Regions from separate parts of the Kitasatospora sp. NPDC004745 genome, predicted to be linked through region 1. Evidence: riboswitches for the same ligand, from Rfam matches in the RefSeq annotation. Region 1 holds a riboswitch; the other holds the start of a gene.
The links. Region 1 has a riboswitch for cobalamin ahead of ACFYUY_RS36295 (ribonucleoside-diphosphate reductase subunit alpha). Riboswitches for the same ligand answer to the same signal wherever they lie in the genome.
Positions count from the first base shown of each region.

Region 2: another riboswitch for cobalamin. It lies ahead of ACFYUY_RS39280 (prenyltransferase/squalene oxidase repeat-containing protein); the one in region 1 lies ahead of ACFYUY_RS36295 (ribonucleoside-diphosphate reductase subunit alpha).

Region 1 is NZ_JBIALK010000036.1:35,935-40,438, reverse strand. Features, by position in the region: gene ACFYUY_RS36300 (glycosyltransferase family 39 protein) at 145-1,722, shown strand; cobalamin riboswitch at 1,764-1,928, shown strand; gene ACFYUY_RS36295 (ribonucleoside-diphosphate reductase subunit alpha) at 2,117-4,504, shown strand, end outside.
Region 2 is NZ_JBIALK010000050.1:11,920-16,423, forward strand. Features, by position in the region: gene ACFYUY_RS39270 (peptidase) at 1-1,073, shown strand, start outside; gene ACFYUY_RS39275 (flagellar hook-length control protein FliK) at 1,129-1,608, shown strand; cobalamin riboswitch at 1,767-1,896, shown strand; gene ACFYUY_RS39280 (prenyltransferase/squalene oxidase repeat-containing protein) at 2,004-3,587, shown strand; partial or broken gene ACFYUY_RS39285 (hypothetical protein) at 3,584-4,147, shown strand.

The sequences.
Region 1 (4,504 bases):
GGGGTTTCCGGGACCGGCGGCCCGGGGACCGATCCGTCCGGGCCGGCCGTTCCCGGGCCCGACCTTCCCGGGCCCGACGTTCCGGCACCCGACGTTCCCGGGCCCGACGTTCCGGCACCCGATGCGTCCGACGCGCCGCCGCAGGTGGCCCCGACCGGCGCCCCCGGCCCGGTAGACGACCAGGCCGTCGAGCTGGCGCCGTACACCATCCCGCAGGTCCCCGCGATCGGCTGGGACCCGGCCCCCAGCCCCCGGCGCCGCTGGATCGCCCGCGGCGTGCTCGCGGCCGTCCTCGTCATCCAGGCCCTGCTCTCGCTGCGCCTGCTCGCCGCCGCGCACCCCGACGAGGCCGCCGCCATGGTGGCCGGCCGCCAGCAGCTCGACCACCTGCTGCACGGCACCCCCGTGACCACCCACCTGGCCGAGCGAATACCCGGCACGCCCCAGCTGTACCTGCCGTTGGCCGGCGCCGCCGCCGACGCCAACGGCATCTTCGGCGCCCGGGTGCTCAGCCTCTGCTTCGCCCTGCTCACCACGGTGCTGCTGTACTCGCTGACCCGCCGGCTCTTCAACGAGCGGGTGGCGATCTGCTCGATCGCCGGCTACGCGGTGGTGCAGTCGACCGTCGTCGTCGGCTTCTACGCCGCGCCCGAGGCGCTCGCCGTCCTGCTGGTCGCCCTGGCGGCCTGGGTCACGGTGTTCACCGCGCGCCGCCCGGTGGCCCTCGTCCTGCTCGCCGCGCCGGTCGCCGCCCTGGCCTGCGCCGTCGCGTACTCCGCGGTGTTCACGCTGCCCGCGCTGGTCGCGCTGGCGGCGGCCACCGCCTGGCCGCGGCGACGGCTCGGCCCGGCCGCCCTGCGGGCCCTGCTGCTCGCCGCCGGCACGGTGGGCGCCCTGCTGCCGTTCGGACTGCTCGGCAAGGTCGCCGGGTGGTCCCCGGCCCACGGGCAGGGTTCCCGTCCGGTCGGCGAGATCCTGCTGAACACCGTCCAGTGGGGCGGTCTGTTCACCGTCCTCGCGGTGGCCGGCACGATCGCGTACGCCCGCCGCGAGCAGCTGCTCGAGTCGCCGGAGAACGACGGCGTCACCACCACCCGCGCCCAGCGCGCCCTGCTGGGCACCGCCCTGACCTGCACCGCCCTGCTGGTCCCGGCGGTCCACCTGGCGCTTGGCACCTCGGGGGCGCTGTTCCGGCACCTGGGCTTCGGGATGCTGCTCGCCGCCCCGCTCGCCGGGGTCGGCCTCACCCGGCTGGTCGGCGCGCACTTCCGCCACCCGCAGCTGGGCATCCTGGTCTGGGTCGCCCTGCTCGCGCTCGGTCTGGAGCAGTCAGCGCTGCGTTACCAGAACGGGCCCGACTCCGGCCGGCTGCTCGCCGTCCTGCGGGTGCACGCCACGCCGCAGGGCCACTACCTGACCGAGGTCGACGGGCTGCCCGAGTACTACCTCGGCGCCGTCAGCCGGCCCGAGCAGTGGACGTCGGCCCGCTCCGGGACGGACTACCGGGACGCGGCGGGTGTCGAGCATCACGGCGACGAGGGCAGCGCCGCCGCGATCAAGGACGGCTACTTCACCGTCGTGGTCCTGGACAGCACCGCCCCGGCCGCCACGGACCGCGTCCTGGCGACGGCGCTGGCGAGCGGCGGGCACTACCGGTTGATCGCCCAGTTCACCTCTCCGACGGGCGATTCGAGCACCTACAAGGTCTATCTGAAGCACTGAACGGCCGCCGGGCCCACCGTGGCCCACGACACGTCGGCCACAACATATGGTGCCGCCGCAGTCAGCCGCCACTAGATGTATGCTCACTCCTGCTGTCAAAGCAGGGGAACCCGGTGCGAGTCCGGGACTGCCCCGCAGCGGTGTGCGGGCGGCTCGACAAGCCGCGCCCGCGAGTCCGAGTACCTGCCGACGGTGTGCGCCACGGCCCTCCCGCAGAGGCCGCGCCAGCACGAGCAGTACCTTCCGGGCCTCGCGGGCGGGCCGGGGACGCCACCGTCGCGCGACGCACTCCTGCGTACGCGCCGTGCTCCCCTGCCCCGTTCGGCCCGGACCCGATCACCGCCGCCGATCGCCGCCAGGAGAGAGCGCCTTGACCACCGCTGCCTCAGCCACCCTGCCCGCCCAGGGCTCCGGTTCCGCCCCCGCCGCCCCGACGGTCTCCGACCCCGGCGGCGCGCTGCTGCGGCTGCTCACCGACCGTAGTGTCGATCTCCCCCAGGTGGACCCCGGCCATGTCGCCGCCGCCGCGCTGCGCGGCCGCCACGCCGGCTCGGACTTCGCCGAGCTGCGCGGGCTGGCCGTGGACGCCGCCGCGTCGATGATCGCCGAGGACCCCCAGTACTCGAAGCTGGCCGCCCGCCTGCTCGCACTGGAGATCGTCGACGAGGCCGACAGCCAGGGCGCGACCTCGTTCGCCGCCTCGATCGCCGTCGGCCACGCCGAGGGCCTGATCGGCGACGCCACCGCCGCCTTCGTCGCCAAGCACGCCGCCGCGCTCGACGCGCTGATCGACCGGCAGGGCGACGACCGCTTCGAGTACTTCGGCCTGCGCACCGTGCAGTCCCGCTACCTGCTGCGCCACCCGATCACCCGCAAGGTCGTCGAGACCCCGCAGCACTTCCTGCTCCGCGTCGCCTGTGGCCTGGCGGTCGGCGACACCGAGCAGTCCGTGCGCGAGGTGGCCGAGCTGTACCGCCTGATGAGCCGGCTGGAGTACCTGACCTCCTCGCCGACCCTGTTCAACTCCGGCACCCGCCACCCGCAGATGTCGAGCTGCTACCTGCTCGACTCGCCGCTGGACAACCTGGACTCGATCTACAGCCGCTACGCGCAGATCGCCCGCCTCTCCAAGCACGCCGGCGGCATCGGCCTGTCGTACTCGCGCATCCGCTCCCGCGGCAGCCTGATCCGCGGCACCAACGGCAAGTCCAACGGCATCGTCCCGTTCCTGCGCACCCTCGACTCCTCCGTCGCCGCGGTCAACCAGGGCGGCCGTCGCAAGGGCGCCGCCTGCGTCTACCTGGAGACCTGGCACGCCGACATCGAGGAGTTCCTCGAGCTGCGCGACAACACCGGCGAGGAGGCGCGCCGCACCCACAACCTCAACCTGGCGCACTGGATCCCGGACGAGTTCATGCGCCGCGTGAACGCCAACCAGGACTGGTCGCTGTTCTCCCCCGCCGACGTCCCCGAGCTGGTCGACCTGTGGGGCTCCGACTTCGACGAGGCCTACCGCAAGGCCGAGCAGGCCGGCAAGGCCGTGCGCACCATCCCCGCGCAGACCCTGTACGCCCGGATGATGCGCACCCTGGCGCAGACCGGCAACGGCTGGATGACCTTCAAGGACGCCTCCAACCGCGCCGCCAACCAGACCGCGCTGCCCGGCCGCACGGTGCACTCCTCCAACCTGTGCACCGAGATCCTGGAGGTCACGGACGACTCCGAGACCGCCGTCTGCAACCTCGGCTCGGTCAACCTCGGCGCGCACGTCGCCGAGGGCGCGTCGGCGGAGGACCTGCTCGGCGCGATGGACTGGGAGCGGCTGGACGCCACCGTGCGCACCGCCGTCACCTTCCTCGACCGCGTGGTGGACATCAACTTCTACCCGACCGTCGAGGCCGGCACCTCCAACTCCCGCTGGCGGCCGGTCGGCCTCGGCGTGATGGGCCTGCAGGACGTCTTCTTCAAGCTGCGGATCGACTTCGACTCGGCCGAGGCGGCGCGGCTGTCCACGCTGATCGCCGAGCGCATCATGCTCACCGCCTACGAGCGCTCCGCCGACCTGGCCGAGCAGCTCGGCCGCCACGAGGCGTACGGCGAGACCCGCGCCGCCCGCGGCGAGCTGCACATCGACCACTTCGACGTGCAGCCGCACTGGGCCGACCGCTGGAGCGCGCTGCGCGCCCGGATCGCCGAGACCGGCCTGCGCAACTCGCTGCTGCTGGCCATCGCCCCGACCGCGACCATCGCCTCGATCGCCGGCGTGTACGAGTGCATCGAGCCGCAGGTGTCCAACCTGTTCAAGCGCGAGACGCTCAGCGGCGAGTTCCTGCAGGTCAACCCGTACCTGGTGCGCGAGCTCAAGGAGCTCGGCGTCTGGGACCAGACGACCCGCGACGCCCTGCGCGACGCCAACGGCTCCGTCCAGGAGCTCGGCTGGCTGCCCGCCGAGGTGCGGTCGCTGTACCGCACCGCGTGGGAGCTGCCGCAGCGCGCGCTGATCGACCTGGCCGCGGCCCGCATGCCGTACCTCGACCAGAGCCAGTCGCTGAACCTGTTCATGGCCGCGCCGACCATCGGCAAGCTCAGCTCGATGTACGCGTACGCGTGGAAGGTCGGTCTGAAGACCACCTACTACCTGCGCTCGCGCCCGGCCACCCGGATCGCCCAGGCCGCCTCCGGCACCGCCCGTGCCGCCGCGCCCGTCCCGGTGAACACGCCGACCCTCACGCCGGAGGAGGAGGCCGCGCTGGCCTGCTCCCTGGAGAACCCCGAGTCCTGC
Region 2 (4,504 bases), on a different contig from region 1:
GCCGCACTCTCGGTCTGCTCGCGATACCCGCCCTCGCCCTCGCCACCGCGCTCCCGGCGGCCACCGCCGCCCAGGCCGCGCCCGCCGCCGCACCCGCCGCGACCGCGGCCCCGACGATCCGCCCCGACGCCGCCGCGGGCGGCTGGCTGGCCCGCCAGCTCGTCGACGGCGACCACTTCGAGTCCGTGTTCAACGGCACCGCCTACCCCGACCAGGGCCTGACCGTCGACGCCGTGCTGGCCTTCGCCGCCTCCCACGGCTCCGACGAGGCCGCCGCCCGGGCCACCGCCTGGCTGGCCAAGCCCGAGATCCTCGGCGGCTACCTCGGCGACGGCACCACCGAGGCCTACGCCGGTGCCACCGCCAAGCTGCTGCTCGCCGCCGAGGTCCGCGGCGCGAACCCGACCGCCTTCGGAGGCGTCGACCTGCCGGCCCGGCTGCGCTCCCTGCAGACCGCCGAGGGCCGCTTCTCCGACCGCTCCCAGTGGGGCGACTACAGCAACGCCTTCGGCCAGTCGCTCGCCCTGATCGCCCTGCACCGCACCCCCGGCGGCGCCCCCGCCGCGGCCGTCGACTTCCTGGCGAACAGCCAGTGTGCGGACGGCGGTTACCCGGTCTCCTTCGGCCAGACCACCTGCACCAGCGACCCGGACGCCACCGCGCTGGCCGCCCAGGCCCTCGCCGCCACCGGCCGCACTGCCAAGGCGAACGCCGGCCTCGGCTGGCTCACCGCCCACCAGAACGCCGACGGCGGCTTCGCGGCCGCCGGGGCGACCGCCTCCAACGCCAACACCACGGGCCTGGCCACCCAGGCGCTGCTGGCCGGCGGACGCATCGGCGCCGGCCTCAAGGGCTGGAGCCGGCTGGTGAAGTTCCAGCAGGGCTGCTCCGCCGACCCGGCGGTCCGCGGCGCCGTCGCCTACGACGCGACCGGATTCAACCCGGCCAACGGCGCCCGGGCCACCGCGCAGGCCGCGCTCGGCCTCGCCGGCACCCCGCTGGCCACCCTCTCCGCCGCCGGCGCGCGTCCGGCCGCCCCGACCCTGGCCTGCCCGGCGCCGGCCGCCCGCTGAGCCACCGAACTCCTGAGCCAGCCACCGAATCCCTGAGCCCACGAGGAGAGTTCCGATGACCGACACCCTCACCCCGGCCAGACCGGCCCGCCGCACGCTCGGCTCGATCGCCGCGGCCGCGGCCCTCACCGCCGGCCTGCTCGGCGCCTCCGCCGTCCAGGCCCCCGCGGCCCACGCGGCCGCCTGCAGCGGCACCACCGGCGTCACCGTCGTGGTCGACTTCACCGCCGTCGGCGGCGGCGTCGAGACCGGCTGCGCACCCGGCGATCCGGCCACCGGGCTCGCCGCGCTGACCGGCGCCGGATTCACGTACGCCTTCCACCCGCGGTTCCCCGGCTTCGTCTGCAAGATCAACGCGCTGCCGGCCACCTGCACCAACCCGACCGGCAGCGCCTACTGGTCCTACTGGCACGCCCAGCACGGCGGGCCCTGGTCGTACAGCAGCCTGGGCGCGGGCAGCTACAACCCGGCCCCCGGCGACGTCGAGGGCTGGTCCTTCGGCGCCGGCGCCCAGCCGGGCATCACGGCGCCCTGACGTCCGGAGGCACCTGCCGGCACCCCGCGGGGAGGGGTGCCGGCAGCTCCGGCACGCCCTGCGGTGCGGCAGGAGGCGCCCGGCCGTCCTGATCCGCGCGGCCCGTCCCGTCAGGGTGAGCGGACCATCTGACAGGCCGTTGACTCCCACTCCGCTGACGTGGTCTGATGAACCGGTTTTTCACCTCGGTCCTCAGGGGAAGCCGGTCCAACTCCGGCGCTGACCCGCAACCGTAGATCCGCCCAGGGCGGATGAGCCGGAATGCCTGAACCGGGGTCTGTTCAGAGAGCACTCGCGTCGTCGCGGACTACGACGCAGTTCCGACGGCCACGCGCTCCACCGGCAGCCGTCGGCTGCGCCGTTGCGCCCCGCGTCGACCGACCAGGGAGACGCCGGTGAGGGTCAGCAGCAGTCGTACGCGCCACAGGAGCCGGGGCACCACGTCCCTGCTGGCCGCCGCAGCACTCGCGGTCACCGCCTGCGGCACGGCGCTTGTCGGCCGGCCCGCCGTCTCGCTCGCCGGGGCGGCCGTCCCCGCCGCGGGCCGGACGCCGGACGTCGCCAGGGGCGCCGCCTACCTCGCCGACCCGTCCCGCCTGATCGACGGTCACTACTACGAGGGCTTCCCGGCCTTCGCCGACTTCGGACTCACCATCGACGGCGCCTACGCGCTCGCCGCCACCGGCACCGACGACGCCGCGCTGCGCCGGATCGTCGACTTCCTGGACCAGCGGGGCAAGGACGCCAGCGAGCGCACCGTCGACGACTGGACCGCGATCGGCACCGAGTACGCCGGCGGCGGGTCGATCGGCAAGGAGGCGCTGCTCGCCGAGGTGGTCGGCCGTGACCCGCGGAACTTCGGCGGCCACGACCTGATCGCCGCCCTCGCCGCGATGGTGTGCACCAAGGCCGACGCCAACACGGGCTGCGACGCCGCCGGGAACTACGTCTACGCCACCTCCGTCTTCTCCCAGGCGCTCGCCGTCATGGCCCAGCTCCGCGCCGGGGACGCCGCCAACGCCGCCCCCGCGGTCGCCTACCTGAAGGGCCTCCAGCACCCGGACGGCTCCTGGCCGAGCCTGATCCCCGCCACCGGCGACTCCGACGTCGACAGCACGGCGATCGCCGCCATGGCCCTCGCGCTCGTCCCCGGCGACGACGCCGCAGCGCAGGCGGTCGACAAGGGCCTCGGGTGGCTCGCCGCGCGGCAGTTGCCCGACGGCGGCTTCCCCGGCGCGGCCGGCGACTCGACCAACTCGGCCGCGCTGGCCGTCCAGGGCATGACGCTGCGCAAGGCCGACTACGGTGCGCAGATCGCCAAGGCGCTCGACTTCCTCGCCGGTCAGCAGAACGGCGACGGTGGGTTCAACGTCGCCTCCGCCGGGCAGCAGGGTTCGGACGTCCGTGCCTCGACCCAGGTGGTCGGCGGCGCCACCGGGATCTCCTTCGGCACGCTGAGCCGCCCCCTCGGGGGCACACCGACGCCGACGCCGACGGGGACGCCGACCGGAACTCCCACGGGGACGCCGACGGGCACGCCGACGGGCACGCCGACGGGTACGCCCACGGGGACGCCCACCGGAACCCCGACGGGCACGCCCACCGGAACCCCGACGGGCACGCCCACGGGTACGCCCACCGGAACCCCGACGGGAACGCCCACGGGCACGCCGACCGGCACCCCGGCCGGAACCCCGACAGGCTCGCCGACCACGACCGCACCGGCCCCGGTCACCGACACCCCCGCGGCCGGCGGCGGCCCGACCGTCCGTCCGGCCGGAGGCGTCGACGCCCCGGCGGGTGACGGTGTCGCCCCGGCCGGGGGCGTGCCGGTGTCGACCGGCTCCGGCAGCCTGGCCGGCACCGGTAGCCAGGCGCTGACGCTGACGGCAGGGGCCGGTGCGCTGACCGCGCTCGGCGCCGCCGCCGTCCTCGTCGCCCGCCGGCGCCGGACCGCGGCCCCTGGACGTCACCGATGACCGGGGGACCGGGCGCCCGCCTCGGCCGGCTGTTCGCGGCGACGGCGCTGACCGCCGCCCTCGCCCTCGGCGGCGTCGCCGTGGACACCGCCCCGGCCGCCGCGGCGCCGTTGCCGATGGACCAGTGCACCACCACCTCCGGCGTCGTGCTCGCCGTGGACTTCAGCAGGTGGGGCGGCCCGCTGCTGCGCTCCTGCGGGAGCACCCCCACCACCGGGTACGCCCTGCTCAACCAGGGCGGCTGGAAGACCGCCGGCACCGGGCACGACGGCCCGGCGTTCATCTGCCGGATCGGCTACAGCGGCTACCAGGACGGCAAGCAGTTCCCGACCCCGGACCAGGAGAAGTGCGTCCTCACGCCGCCGGCCACGGCCTACTGGTCGTACTGGCACGCCGATCCGGGCCAGAACGAGTGGTCCTACAGCCAGCTCGGCGCGATGAGCCACCACCCGAAGCCGGGCAGCGTCGACCTGTGGATCTTCGGTGGCACCGACATCGAGGGCACCGAGGGGCGTCCGAGCTTCTCGCCGGACACCGTCCGGGCGCACAGCGCCGACCCGGGTGGGCAGCCGGCCGACCCGGGCCAGGGCTCCGCGGGTGCTTCCGGCGGCGCCGCGGGCGGGTCGAGCGGTGGTTCCGGTGCCGCGGGCGGCTCGGGCGGCTCGGGCGGCTCGGGCGGCTCCGGCGGCGGGTCGACGGGTGCCGGCGGTGCGACCGGCGGTGGCGGCGCCGCTGCGGCTTCGGGCAGCACCGGGGCCACCGGCGGTACCGGCGGGACCGGCGGCACCGGCCGTGCCCCGGCCCCCGCCCGGCCCCCGGCGGGCGGGGGCCGCCCGCCCGCGCCCGCCGCACCCCCGACGGGTGGCACGGCCGGTACCCCGCAGGACGGCATCACCCCACCGGGAGCGCCCGAGCCG